4 regions of the Bradyrhizobium sp. USDA 4532 genome follow, and region 4 is predicted to be linked to each of the others. Evidence: predicted binding sites of a transcription regulator. Region 4 holds the regulator's gene; each other region holds the start of a gene.
The links. The regulator PhoB, encoded in region 4, activates phosphate uptake and scavenging genes when phosphate is short. The targets are predictions, from matches to a motif close to TGTCATNNANCTGTCAT.
Positions count from the first base shown of each region.

Region 1 (3,198 bases), 4.6 Mb from region 4:
GTGTTCATGCCGAAGATGCCTGTGACGAGCGTCGGCGGCAGCAGCATCATGGTGACGACGGACAAGGCGTGGAGGTGCTTGTTGCTCTCCTCCTCGAGCTTGAAGCGCAGCTCTTCCTCGAGCAGGCGGCTGCGCTCGTGCAGTTCGACGATGTCGTGGTCGAGGCCGTCGAGCCGCTGCGCGAGCTTGCCGGCCTGCAGCCGCAGCGCCGGGCTGAGATTGTCGGTGTTCTTCTGCTCGAGCCGGTGAAACAGCACGCGCAGGCCGGCGAGCTGGCGATGCAGTCGCACACAGGTGCGGCGCATCCGGCTCAGATTCTTGCGCAGCTCCGATCCGGTATCCTCGGCGAGCACCCGCTCCTCGATCGCATCGATATCGGTGCCGATCTTGTCCGCCATGCGGTCCATGGTATCGGCGATCTCGTCGACGATCTTCTCCAGCAGCGCCGCGACGCTGCCGACGCGATGGCCACCTTCGAGCACGCGGCGCGTCGCATCAGCGGAGCACAGCGCCTGATGGCGGCCGCTGACCAGGAGGCGTTCGGTCATCGCAAAGCGGAGAAAGCCGGTCTCCCGGGTCGCGGCGTCGATATCCCGCACCAGATCGGAAAACACGCCGTAGACGCAATTGTCGACGACGTGGATCTGCTGGAAATTGTCATTCGACAGCAAGAGGTCCCGCGCGAGCTGCGGGATGTGCATGTTGGCGAGCCATGCCCGGGTGCGGACGTCGGTCAGGTTGAAGTGCAGCCACAGCCTTCCGTCATGGCTCGGCTCGATCGGCGCATCGATCGGAAGCGCCTCGGCACGGCCGTCGTGATGCAGGCGGAACGCCCAGACCAGACCGGGGACCGCCTCACGGGTCAGCAGCGACCCGACCGGAGCGGGAGGTGGATCAGCCAGCATGGCCGCCCTCCAAGGCAATCGACAACGCAACCGCGCGAAATGACATGTTCAAAGCCTCGCCCACGCGCAACGCTGAGCAAGCGCGTCCCTTCGACGGAACATAGGAGGACGCGCCTGTTACAGTGTTATGTCAGCGACCGCCCTACTCCGCCGCAAGACCGGTCGGCGCCGCCGCCTCCGCGGCCTCCTTGTTGTAGTCATGCACGACGCGGCCGAACGGCAGCGTCAGATCGGCGAGGAAGTGGTGCGCGCCGACGACACGCTTGACCGGGAAATCGGCGACCGGTGCATTGACATGCGGCACCAAATGCAGCCGGCCCGGTCCGATCCAGGAGCCCTTGACGACGATGTCGGTCAGGTTGATCGCGACCAGCTGGCAGACCTCGAGATGCCCGTCGACGCCGGGGATCATCTTCAGATTAACTTGCGTCTTCGACAGCGTGGCGCGGGTGACGTCGCCATTGCCCGCCATGCTCTCGTGCTTGTAGCCCATCGTGCCCATCGCAACGAGCTGGCCGGCATATTCCAGCGTGCCGGTCAGCGTGTCCTTGACGATCTCGAGCTTGGGATGAGCGTACTTCTTCGGAAAGCCCCAGATCTCACGGCCGGCCGCGATCGGCGGATCATCGTCGAGATACATCTGGCAGACGAAGTTGACCTCTTCGCCATGCAGGCGCGCGGGGATCACGAGGCCGGACTCGGTGTAGCTGCCGAAGCCGGAGCTGTCGGGCATCTTGATCCATTCGTAATGCACGAACGCCTGCTCGATCGGCTCCAGCGGCTCGGGCAGGCCGGCGCGGATCAACTCCGGATCGGTCTCATAGGTGATGACGAGGAATTCGCGATCGATGAAGCGATACGGACCGGCGGGATAGCTCGGGCCGGCGGCCGGCATCGACGGACGCTTGAGCAGATCTTCCCTGCGCATCGCAATAACCCCCTGTTTGAAAAATTTTCCCGGAAGCTAACGGCCGAGATTGACAGCGATGTGAGGAATTTCCGTCAGGCGCATGACCGCGGTTGCGCGTCGCGACCCGCGTCGCGTTGCCGAGGCCAATGCTAACCATGCAGGCAGGCATGCCGGATGCGCCGAGTGTGGGCGCCGCAATTGTCATCACGGCGTCATCGGCGCGCTGAATTCTCGCCGCGAATTTCTGGAGTGTCTGATATGGACGCGCGAACCCCGCATTTCGACGACATCGATCACGCGACGCCGGGCTGGCGTCCGGAAGGCTGCGATCGCGTGGCCCTGGTCCTGCAGGGCGGCGGCGCACTCGGCGCCTATCAGGCTGGCGTCTATCAGGCGCTGCATGAATCCAACATCGAGCCCGACTGGGTGTGCGGCGTCTCGATCGGCGCGATCAACTCGGCGATCATCGCCGGCAATCCGCCCGAAAAGCGGCTGGAGCGGCTGCACACATTCTGGGATCGCATCACCAGCCGCAAGATCTGGCACTACACTCCGGACGGCGACGTCTTCCGCAAGGCGCGCAATTTCACCAGCTCATGGCTGACGACCACGCTCGGACAACCCGGCTTCTTCACCCCGCACCAGGCCAATCCGTGGTTCAGCGCGGCCGGCGCGCGCACCGCCACCAGCTACTACGACACCACGCCGCTGCGCGAGTCCTTGCTCGAGCTGGTTGATTTCGACCGCATCAATTCCAAGAAGATACGCTTCGCGGTCGGCGCAGTGAACGTGCTGTCCGGCAACTTCATCTATTTCGACAATGCCCATGACGAGATCATTCCCGAGCACATCATGGCGAGCGGCGCGCTGCCGCCGGCGCTGCCGATGGTGAAGGTCGGCACCGACCATTTCTGGGACGGCGGCATCGTGTCCAACACGCCGCTGCAGCATCTGCTCGACCAGGAAGACAACATGAACTCGCTGGTGTTCCAGGTCGACCTGTTCTCGGCGCGCGGCGCGCTGCCGCGCGACATCCAGGACGTGATGGCCCGGCACAAGGACATCATGTATTCGTCGCGTACCCGCTACAACACCGACGTCTATCGCAAGACCTACAATCTGCGCACCGCCCTGCACAATGCGCTGGGGAAGATCCCCGACGATCAGCTGTCGGACGAGGAGCGCCAGCTCAAGAAGGCAAACGCCCGGCTGCCGGGCATCACGCTGTTGCAGCTGATCTATCAGCAAAAGGCCTATGAGGGCGACGCCAAGGACCACGAATTCTCCGGCACCTCTATGCGCGAGCACTGGGTGAGCGGGCACGAGGACACCAAGCGCTCGCTGAAGCGGCGCGAATGGATCAAGATGCCCGAGAACGGCATG
Region 1 covers NZ_JALJZN010000001.1:2,183,848-2,187,045, forward strand. The annotation lists gene J2R76_RS10610 (transporter) at 1-905, opposite strand, end outside; gene J2R76_RS10615 (acetoacetate decarboxylase) at 1,048-1,833, opposite strand; gene J2R76_RS10620 (patatin-like phospholipase family protein) at 2,074-3,198, shown strand, end outside.
Region 1: the regulator PhoB is predicted to act here: its motif matches at 2,015-2,031, upstream of J2R76_RS10615 (acetoacetate decarboxylase).

Region 2 (3,198 bases), 6.2 Mb from region 4:
GGATGTCGCTGTCGCTTGTCCGGGCTATGCCTGTGAGCCGCGTTGTTCGCGTGTCCGTTTTTGCGGGAATTTCGCCGTTTTGGTCGACGTGACCAGCGAGTAGCTTGCGTGCCGGGCGACGCACGCGGATATTCTGAGATCGATCATCATGACCTGGCGGCTTCTCGCGTGGAGCGGCATCGCCGTTGCCGCGCTGGTTCCAATCATCGGCGGCATCTGGCTCTTCACCCTGCCCGCCGCATCGGCGTTCCGCGTTCCGCCGCCGATCGCGACGCAAGAGCACGACGCGATGCTCGCGGCGCTGAAGCCGCCGAAGCGGTCGCGCCCGCTGATCGCGATACCCGGCATCAACGACATGACCGAGACCACCGACTATCTGATGCCCTACGGCATCCTCAAGCGCGCCGATGTTGCCGATGTCGTCACGCTGGCGACGGGACCCGGTCCAGTCGCGCTGTTCCCGGTGCTGAAGGTCGAGCCTGATGCGACCATCGCCGCATTCGATGCCGCACATGGCGACGGCGCCGACTACGTTATCGTGCCGGCGATGAGCCGCGACGACGATCCGGCGGTCATGCAATGGGTCCGGCAGCAGGCGGAGAAAGGCGCCGTGATCGTCGCCGTCTGCGCCGGCGCCAAGGTGCTCGCCTCGACCGGCCTGCTCGACGGCAGGCGCGCCACCACGCACTGGTTTTACCTGAAGAACTGGCGCAGCAAACATCCTGAGATCCGCTATGTCGCCGACCGCCGCATCGTGGTCGACCACGGCGTCGCGACGACGACCGGGATTTCGGCCTCGATGCCGATGTCGCTGACCCTGATCGAGGCGATCGCCGGCCGTACCAGGGCTGAGGCCGTCGCGCGCGAGATCGGCCTGCCCGGCTGGGACGCGCGGCATGACAGCAACGCCTTCAAGTTCACGCGTCCCTTCGCGCTGACCGCCATCCGGAACACGCTGGCGTTCTGGAACCGGGAACAGCTCGGCCTCGCGCTTGCCCCCGGCGTCGACGAGGTCTCGCTGGCGCTGGTCGCCGACAGCTGGTCGCGCACCTACCGCTCGCATGCCGTGACCTTCGCCGCGACCGACGACGTCGTCACGACCCGCAACGGCCTGCGCGTCTATCCGCAAGTCGTGGCGCCGGATTGGTCCGCAGATCGTCTGCTGCCCGCGGTCGGCACCGCGCCGCCCGCGCAGGCGCTCGACCGGGCGCTTGCCGGGATCGAGACACGCTATGGCCGTGATACGGCCGATTTCGTCGCCGCGCAGCTCGAATATCCACGGGCTGACGCCGTGCAGTGAGGGATTGCGTCCCCAACAACGTATTCGATCCCCCATCCGCCCCATTGTCATCTGCCTGTCATGAATTGTGCCGACACGTCAGCGCCGGACCAGTTCGGGGACACGCATGGACTATTTCAAACGCTTCAACTTCCTGTTCGCTGCGCCGGTGTTCGAGGCCGACGACCTCGAGGGCATCCGCTTCAACCAGATCATCGCCGAGATCGAGCGCTCCGGCTTCGAGGTGGTTCGCGCCCGCAAGCTGGAGGATGCCGAGATCGCGGTGCAGACCGACGCCGCGATCGGCTGCATGGTGGTCGATTGGGGCAAGAAGGGACTTGAGGGCAAGACCGCGGCGCTGATCAACCTGATGCGCCGGCGCGGCCTCGACTTCCCGATCATCCTGTTGATCCGGCGCAAGCGGTTCGAGGACCTGCCGGTCGAGGTGCTCGATTTCATCGACGGCTACGTGTTCCTGTCCGAGGAAACCCCGCCCTTCATCGCCAAGAACCTGATCTCCAGGCTGAAGCAATATGCCGAGAATTTGAAGACGCCGTTCTTCGGCGCCCTGGTCGACTATGCCGAGGAAGGCAACCAGCTCTGGACCTGCCCGGGCCACAATGGCGGCGTGTTCTACAGCCGCAGCCCAATCGGACGGGTGTTCGTCGAACACCTTGGCGAAGCGGTGTTCCGCGACGACCTCGACAATTCCGTGCTCGACCTCGGCGACCTCCTCACCCACGAAGGGCCGGCGCTGCGGGCGCAGAAGGAGGCGGCCCGGATCTTCGGCGCTGAAAAGACGTATTTCGTGCTCAACGGCACCTCGACCTCCAACAAGGTCGCGCTCGGCTCGCTGGTCACCGACGGCGACCTCGTGCTGTTCGACCGCAACAACCACAAGGCCGCGCATCACGGCGCGCTTTTGATCGGCGGCGGCATCCCGGTCTACGTGCCGACGGTGCGCAACGCCTGGGGCCTGATCGGGCCGATGCGCTGGGACCTGCTCGACGAGGGCACGCTGCGCGACCACATCCGCAAGCACCCGCTGGTCAAGGACGAGAACGCCTGGAAGAAGGAGCGTCCGTTCCGGGTCGCCGTGGTCGAGCAGTGTACCTATGACGGCACCATCCACTCGGCCGAGATGATCCTCAAGCGGATCGGCCATCTCTGCGACTACATCCTGTTCGACGAGGCCTGGGCCGGCTTCATGAAATTCCACCCGATCTATGCCGGCCGCTTCGCCATGGGACTGTCCGATCTCGGCCCCGAGGCGCCCGGCATCATTGCGACCCAATCGACCCACAAGCAGCTCGCGAGCTTCTCGCAGGCCTCGCAGATCCACATCCGCGACCGCCACATCAAGGGCCAGAAGCGCCGGGTCGAGCATCGCCGCTTCAACGAAAGCTTCATGCAGCACGCCTCGACGTCGCCGTTCTACCCGCTGTTCGCCTCGCTCGATGTCGGCGCGCAGATGATGAAGGGCCGCTCCGGCGAAGTCTTGTGGGACGACACGATCCGGCTCGGCATCGAGCTGCGCAAGAAGATCCGCGCCGTGAAGCGCGAGTTCGAGGAGAAGGAGACGCGCCCCGAGCGGCGCTGGTTCTTCGAGCCGTTCGTGCCGGATCGCGTGAAGATCCCCGACGTCGCGCGCGAGAACGGCGTGCACAATGTCGCCTGGGAGACGATCTCGACCGATCAGCTCGCGACCAATCCGTCCTACTGGCAGCTCAGTCCCGGCGAGACCTGGCACGGCTTTCCCGAGCTGACCGCGGGCTTCGCGATGACCGACCCGAACAAGCTCACATTGCTGACGCCGGGCTTCGATCACGCCACCGGCGCCTATGCCGATCACGGCATCCCCGCGCCGGTGGTGGCGCAATATCTGCGCGAGAACCAGATCGTCGCCGAGAAGAACGACC
Region 2 covers NZ_JALJZN010000001.1:631,101-634,298, reverse strand. The annotation lists gene J2R76_RS02975 (DJ-1/PfpI family protein) at 149-1,300, shown strand; gene J2R76_RS02970 (Orn/Lys/Arg decarboxylase N-terminal domain-containing protein) at 1,407-3,198, shown strand, end outside.
Region 2: the regulator PhoB is predicted to act here: its motif matches at 1,346-1,362, upstream of J2R76_RS02970 (Orn/Lys/Arg decarboxylase N-terminal domain-containing protein).

Region 3 (3,198 bases), 620 kb from region 4:
CGGCGGCGTAATGCACGTCGGCGGTCAGCCACACCGTGTTGACGATTCCCGCGGTCTTGATGAAACGCAGGATGTCGGCGATTTCGAGCTCGCGGCCGCGCGCCGGGCCATCGCCCTGCGCAAAGGCTTCCGAGCCCTTCTTGTTGGCGGCATCGTCATAGACGATCAGCGAGAGCGGCATGTCGGAGGCGATCACCTTCCAGGTGGCGCGCGAGTTGAGCAGCGCGCGCTTCAGCCAGGCCATCTGATCCGGGCCGATGAAATAGGCGTCGGGGCCGTACTGCTCCTGCAGGTTCGGGCCGTTGGGGCCGCGATAGCTGCGCTCATCGAGCATGAAGACGTCGAGATGCGGACCGTAGCTCAGCGTGCGATAGACGCGGCCCGGCTCGACGATGCTCTCGCGCATCGGATACATCTCGTGGAAGGCCTTTGCCGCGCGCGCCGCGAGCACGGTGATGTCGCGCTCCTTGTAGGCCGCCGGCAGCTGTTTCGACAGCGACCAATTGTTGGTCACCTCGTGATCGTCCCACTGCACGAAGATCGGCACCTCGGCATTGAAGGCGCGGACGTTGTTGTCGAGGAAGTTATACTTGTGGGCGGCCCGGTATTCGTCGAGCGTCTCGGCCACCTTCGCCTTCTCGGGTATAGTGACGTTCTTCCAGATCTTGCCGTCGGGAAGCTTCACCTCGGACGGGATCACGCCGTCGGCGTAGATCGTGTCGCCGGAGTGCAGAAGGAAATCCGGAGCGTGCTTCTTCATCGCGGCGAAGGTGATCATGCCGCCGTCGTCGGGATTGATGCCCCAGCCCTGGCCGGCGACATCGCCGCCCCACACGAAGGAGACGTCGCGGCGGTCGCTCGGCGCGGTGCGGAAGCGTCCGACCACCGGCTCGCCGACGATGTCGATATGGGCGAGGTCGCGGAAGCGGACGCGGTAGAAGATGTCCTGGCCGGAGGGCAGGTTCTCCAGCAGCATCTTGGCGGTGAAGTCGCTCTCGGGCAGCGCCGTGATCGGCGGCAGTGTATGGGCGTCCTTGAACGATTCAGTGGTCGCGACCTCGACCATCATCTGCGCCGGCCGGTCCGCACGCGCCCACACCACGCCGCCGTCGACGCCGACATCGCCGGACTGCACGCCATGGGTGATCACGGGACGGTCGGCGGCGCGCGACAGATAGGGCATCGCAATCACGCCGGCGCCGGCCGCAGCCGCCGTGGAGAGAAAGCGTCGGCGGGTGAGATTTCGCGAGAACCGGATCGTCATAGGGAGCCTCCTCAGGTCACAGCGACAATGCGCCGCAGGCGCGCCAAGACCTAGAAAAATTCCATGACGGAGAGATTACAGCGGCGGGAGTGCGGGACGTAAGGGAAGCGCATCTGTCAGGCTCCCTCTCCCGAGTGCGGGGGAGGCAAGGGGGATTTGCGGATAAAGATTGGCGGCGCCCCTACGCCGTGCCCGCCGCCCTGAACTGCGTCGCAGCCCGTTGCAAATTCTGCGGCATGCTGAACAACAGCGCCTTGCGGTCGGCGACGGCGTTATGAAGCTGCTCGAGCGCGATGTTGAACGCGGTCAGCGTGCCTTCCTCGATCGCGCCGTGCTCGAAGCAGTCCAGCGTGTGGCGCAGGATGTCGTCGGCCTCCGCCTGCATCTGGTCGAGTTCCTCGATCGAATCGCTGTGCCGCGCGGCTTTCAGCATCTCCAGCAGGCGTTCGCGCTGCGAGGTGTTGGTGTTGCGCTCGTCCTGCTTGAGATAGCCGGCGAACCACGCACCGGCCGAGCCCATCGCCGAGAACGCCATCAGACTCCACCAGATGTAGTCGCTGTAGCGGTCGAGGAAGGTTTTTTCCTCGCCGTCGACAAACGCGGCGGCGCCCGGATGCACCGGAATGGTGGCATCCTTGTCGGTGTCCGGCGTCTCGATCTTGGCGGCGAGCGGGAAATCGGTCTTGAGCGACTGCCGGATCGCGAACAATTGCCGCGTGAATGCCGCGACCGTCGAGTCCGACAGGCCCTTCCGCGCAACGATGTGGTGCGAGAAGCTGATCGTCTTCACCTCATCATCGGGCCGGTCAGCGGAGCCGAGCGAGCCGGCGGGGATTTCCGCGGCCTCATAGGCCGGATGGTTCTGCGCGATCGCCTCGGAGGCGTCGATCGCAAGGAAGCTGGGCTCGCCGCCGTCGCGGACCGACGCCGTGATCGCATCGATCGTGATCTTGCTGTTGGCCGGGCCGACGGCGAGATAGGCGTCGGCCTTGAGGTTCTTGATCGCTTCCGCCGCCTCATTGGCCGGGAATTGAACGATCTCGACCTTCATCGGGTCGACGCCGTATTGCGTCAGGATCAGCTTCAGCAGATTGACATTGGCCGGGGTGCGGCCGACGACGCCGATCTTGCGGCCGGCAAGCTGCGCGATCTTGGTGATCCGCGCGGATTTCCGAACCTTGCCCTTGGCGGGCGGAACCCACATCACCACGACATTCTTGCGCAGGGTCGCGACCGCCTGGGCATTCTTCGGCACCTCGAGATCGCCGCGGATGATGGCGAGATCGGCCTTGCCGTCGGCCAGCGTCTGGGCGCTGGCAGTGGCGCCCTCGGTCTGCACCGGCCTCAGCTTGACCTGGGTGTTCTGCTGGTTGTTGAAGGCCTGCGCCAGCGCCTGCACGACCTTGACGTCATCGCTGTTGGCAGGACCGACCGCGATCCGCAGCGTCACCGGACGCACGGCGAAATAATAGCCGGCCAGCAACGTGCCGATGATGGCCAGCGCGCCCGCGATCAAAACGAACATCAGCCGCCGCTTTGCCGAACGCAGCGGCTTGGGCGACATGCTGGCGGAGCCGTCTGTCATCGATCTCGCAAACAATCGTCGGGGCTCAATCTCGCAAAACTACCAACGCGCATACATCCTCTATGTGTAGCAAATTACTGAACGGACAGATGTTACAACTCCGTCATGGTTACCAGCGGCGATAGGACGCGATTTCGGCCTTAATTTGGGCGTGGATCCCATCCCGGAGGCCGGTTGTTAGGCTAAAGTCGGCGTCAAACGGGAGGGTTACCATGGTCGAACGGCTGTCAGCGGAAGCAAAGAAGGCCGCCCTTTGGGAACTGGCCGGCTGGTCGGAGATGTCCGGTCGCGAGGCGATCGCCAGGACTTTCGTGTTCAAGGACTTCAACGAGGCCTTCGGGTTCATGGC
Region 3 covers NZ_JALJZN010000001.1:6,206,895-6,210,092, forward strand. The annotation lists gene J2R76_RS28625 (alkaline phosphatase) at 1-1,264, opposite strand, end outside; gene J2R76_RS28630 (TAXI family TRAP transporter solute-binding subunit) at 1,446-2,849, opposite strand; gene J2R76_RS28635 (4a-hydroxytetrahydrobiopterin dehydratase) at 3,062-3,198, shown strand, end outside.
Region 3: the regulator PhoB is predicted to act here: its motif matches at 1,328-1,344, upstream of J2R76_RS28625 (alkaline phosphatase).

Region 4 (3,198 bases):
GTTTTCCGATCAGGTCATGCTAAAATTCAGGACACGAAACCATGATCCCCGGGATCATGGTTGAGGGAGACAAGCGATGGCTTCTGAACATACCGCCAAGGCATTCGACAGCGACCTGCAGGAGTTGACTCGCCTGGTCGCCGAGATGGGCGGCCTGGTCGAACGGATGATTACCGAGTCGGTCGACGCGCTGATCCGTCGCGACGTCGCGCTCGGCAAGCGCGTGGTCGCCGCCGACATCGAGATCGACAATCTGCAGCGCAACATCGAAGAGCGGGCGGTGCTGACGATCGCCCGCCGCCAGCCGATGGCGATCGATCTGCGTGAGATCGTCAGCGCGATGCGCGTCGCCACCGACCTCGAGCGGATCGGCGACCTCGCCAAGAACATGGGCAAGCGCGTCGCGGCGCTGGAGAGCGATTTCCAGCCGCTGAAGCTGATCCGCGGCCTCGAGCACATGACCGACCTCGTGCTGTCGCAGGTCAAGTCGGTGCTCGACGCCTATGCCGCGCACGACCTGCCGGCGGCGATGAACGTCTGGAAGGGCGACGAGGAGGTCGATGCGATCTGCACCTCGCTGTTCCGCGAACTGCTCACCTACATGATGGAAGATCCGCGCAACATCTCGTTCTGCATCCATCTGATGTTCTGCGCCAAGAACATCGAGCGGATCGGCGATCACGCCACCAATATCGCCGAGACCGTGTTCTACATGATCGAGGGCCAGCAGATCACCGACAAGCGCCCGAAGGGCGACATGACCACTTTTGCCACCACGGTGCCGGGCAACTGAGGCATGATCGGCAAGCACGGAACCGGCAAGAGCGAAACTGGATGATCCTCGCGACAAATCGTTTCCGCGGGGACTATGCTCAAGGAAGTAAGCGTTTCGGTTTGCGTCTGGGCAACGGATCACCACAGAGAAAGAACTTAAACCGATGAGCGCACGCATTCTGGTAGTCGAAGACGAGGAAGCGCTGACGACGCTGTTGCGCTACAATCTCGATGCGGAAGGCTACGATGTCGAGACGGTGGGGCGCGGCGACGATGCGGATACAAGGCTGAAGGAGCGCGTTCCCGACCTCGTGGTGCTGGACTGGATGCTGCCGGGCCTGTCCGGCATCGAACTGTGCCGCCGCCTGCGGGCGCGGCCCGAGACCAAGCAGCTTCCGATCATCATGCTGACCGCGCGCGGCGAGGAAAGCGAGCGCGTGCGCGGGCTTGCCACCGGCGCGGACGATTACATCGTCAAGCCGTTCTCGGTGCCGGAGCTGCTGGCGCGGGTGAAGGGCCTGTTGCGCCGCGCCAGCCCGGAGCGGCTTGCGACCGTGCTGACCTACGGCGACATCGAGCTCGACCGCGAGAAGCGCCGCGTGGCGCGCTCGGGCCGTCCGATCGATCTCGGGCCGACCGAGTATCGCCTGCTCGAATTCTTCCTTGAGCATCCCGGCCGCGTGTTCAGCCGCGAGCAATTGCTCGACAGCGTCTGGGGCCGCGACATCTACATCGATGAGCGCACCGTCGACGTGCATATCGGCCGCCTGCGCAAGCTGCTCAATCCGGGCCGCGAGCAGGATCCGATCCGCACTGTGCGCGGCGCCGGCTACGCGCTCGACGACCGCTTTGCCAAGGCCGAGCCGCAGCCGTAACGGCCATGCGGCATTCATAAACCGCAACACGGCGTCGTCCCGGCGAAACCCGGGACCCATACGCTGCGGCCAGCGCAATCGGCACGCGGCCAGACGGCTTTCTAACAACACCCATTCGTGGTTATGGGTCCCGGCCTGCGCCGGGACGACGCTGGTGATATAGCCGGGCTGGGTCACACAAAAAAATCCCCGCTTTCGCGGGGATTTGTCTTTGAGGTCTTCCGTCGTTTTCCCGAGTGCTCACTTGATCTGCGGTTTCGCCGACGGCCGGCGGCGATCGGCGGCGGGCTGGTAGGCGACGCGCGAGTGATGCGCGCAATAGGGCAGGCCGCCGAGCGCTTTGCCGCCGCAGAAGAAGAATTCCGGGCTCGAGGGATCGCCGACCGGCCAGTGACAGGTGGCCTCGTTGAGCTCGAGCAGCGACAGCCGCTGGCTCATCGGCACCACATTGTCGTAGGAGATCGGATCGGGCTCCATCTCGGCCTCGAAGGCGTGCGCCAGCGCGGTGTTGCCGCGCGAGACCGGGCGCGCCACCCGCATCATGTGCTGGGCGGGGCGGGCCTTGCGCTGCCGCGGCGCGGCCGTGGAGGGTGCCTTGGCGCGGCCGGAGAGGCCGAGCCGATGCACTTTGCCGATCACGGCGTTTCGCGTCACATTGCCAAGTTCCGCCGCGATCTGGCTGGCCGACAGGCCGGACTCCCAGAGCTTCTTCAGCTGCTCGACGCGATCGTCGGACCAGGTCAATACAGTCATCGCATTCTTCCCTTCGCGTAGCGCCGGCCAATCATTGGAGCGGCGCTGCGAGCCAATCTGGACAAATATCCCTGCGGCCAGAATCCCTTAGCCCTCGCCGGGCACGGTGTTGCGCCCGAACGTTTACGCGAGACACAAAGGCTACTTAGAGGGTCCAGTACCGCCGCACGAGATGTCGTACCCGACAGGCCAAACGCTACAATATGGCGTGACTCTGGCGCAAGAGTCCGCGGTCGTGCGTCCACATGTTCCCACACAGTTAAGCATCGCGATGAGGCTTTTCCACCGCACCGGAATGCTCCGGATTGCGCTCGTTTCGCATTGCAGGAAGGCCACTTCGTGGCGATTGACACTTACCGACCGCAGCATAGAATGCCCGCCACGTGCCGCCCGCAAAGGCGGCCGTTTTGTTTTCCGAAGCTGGCCGTTGCTGCGCTGGCGTCAAGGCGCGCGGCAATTGTCGGCTTAAAAACCGTCAGTGATCGTCATGACCAACGCTGCCACGTCGCATCTGCTCCCCGTCTTCGCCAGGGTCGATCTCGGTTTCGAGCGCGGTGAGGGCGCCTGGCTGATCGCAACCAACGGCGACCGCTATCTCGATTTCACCTCGGGCGTCGCGGTCAACGCGCTCGGGCACGCGCATCCGCATCTCGTCAAGGCGCTGCAGGAACAGGCGACCAAGCTCTGGCACATGTCGAACCTGTTCAAGAGCCCGGACGGCGAGGTGCTTGCCGCGCGGCTGTGCGAGCAGAGCTTTGCCGACTTCGTGTTCTTCTGCAATTCCGGCGCGGAAGCG
Region 4 covers NZ_JALJZN010000001.1:6,822,357-6,825,554, forward strand. The annotation lists gene phoU (phosphate signaling complex protein PhoU) at 77-793, shown strand; gene phoB (phosphate regulon transcriptional regulator PhoB) at 939-1,649, shown strand; gene J2R76_RS31360 (GcrA family cell cycle regulator) at 1,890-2,402, opposite strand; gene J2R76_RS31365 (aspartate aminotransferase family protein) at 2,890-3,198, shown strand, end outside.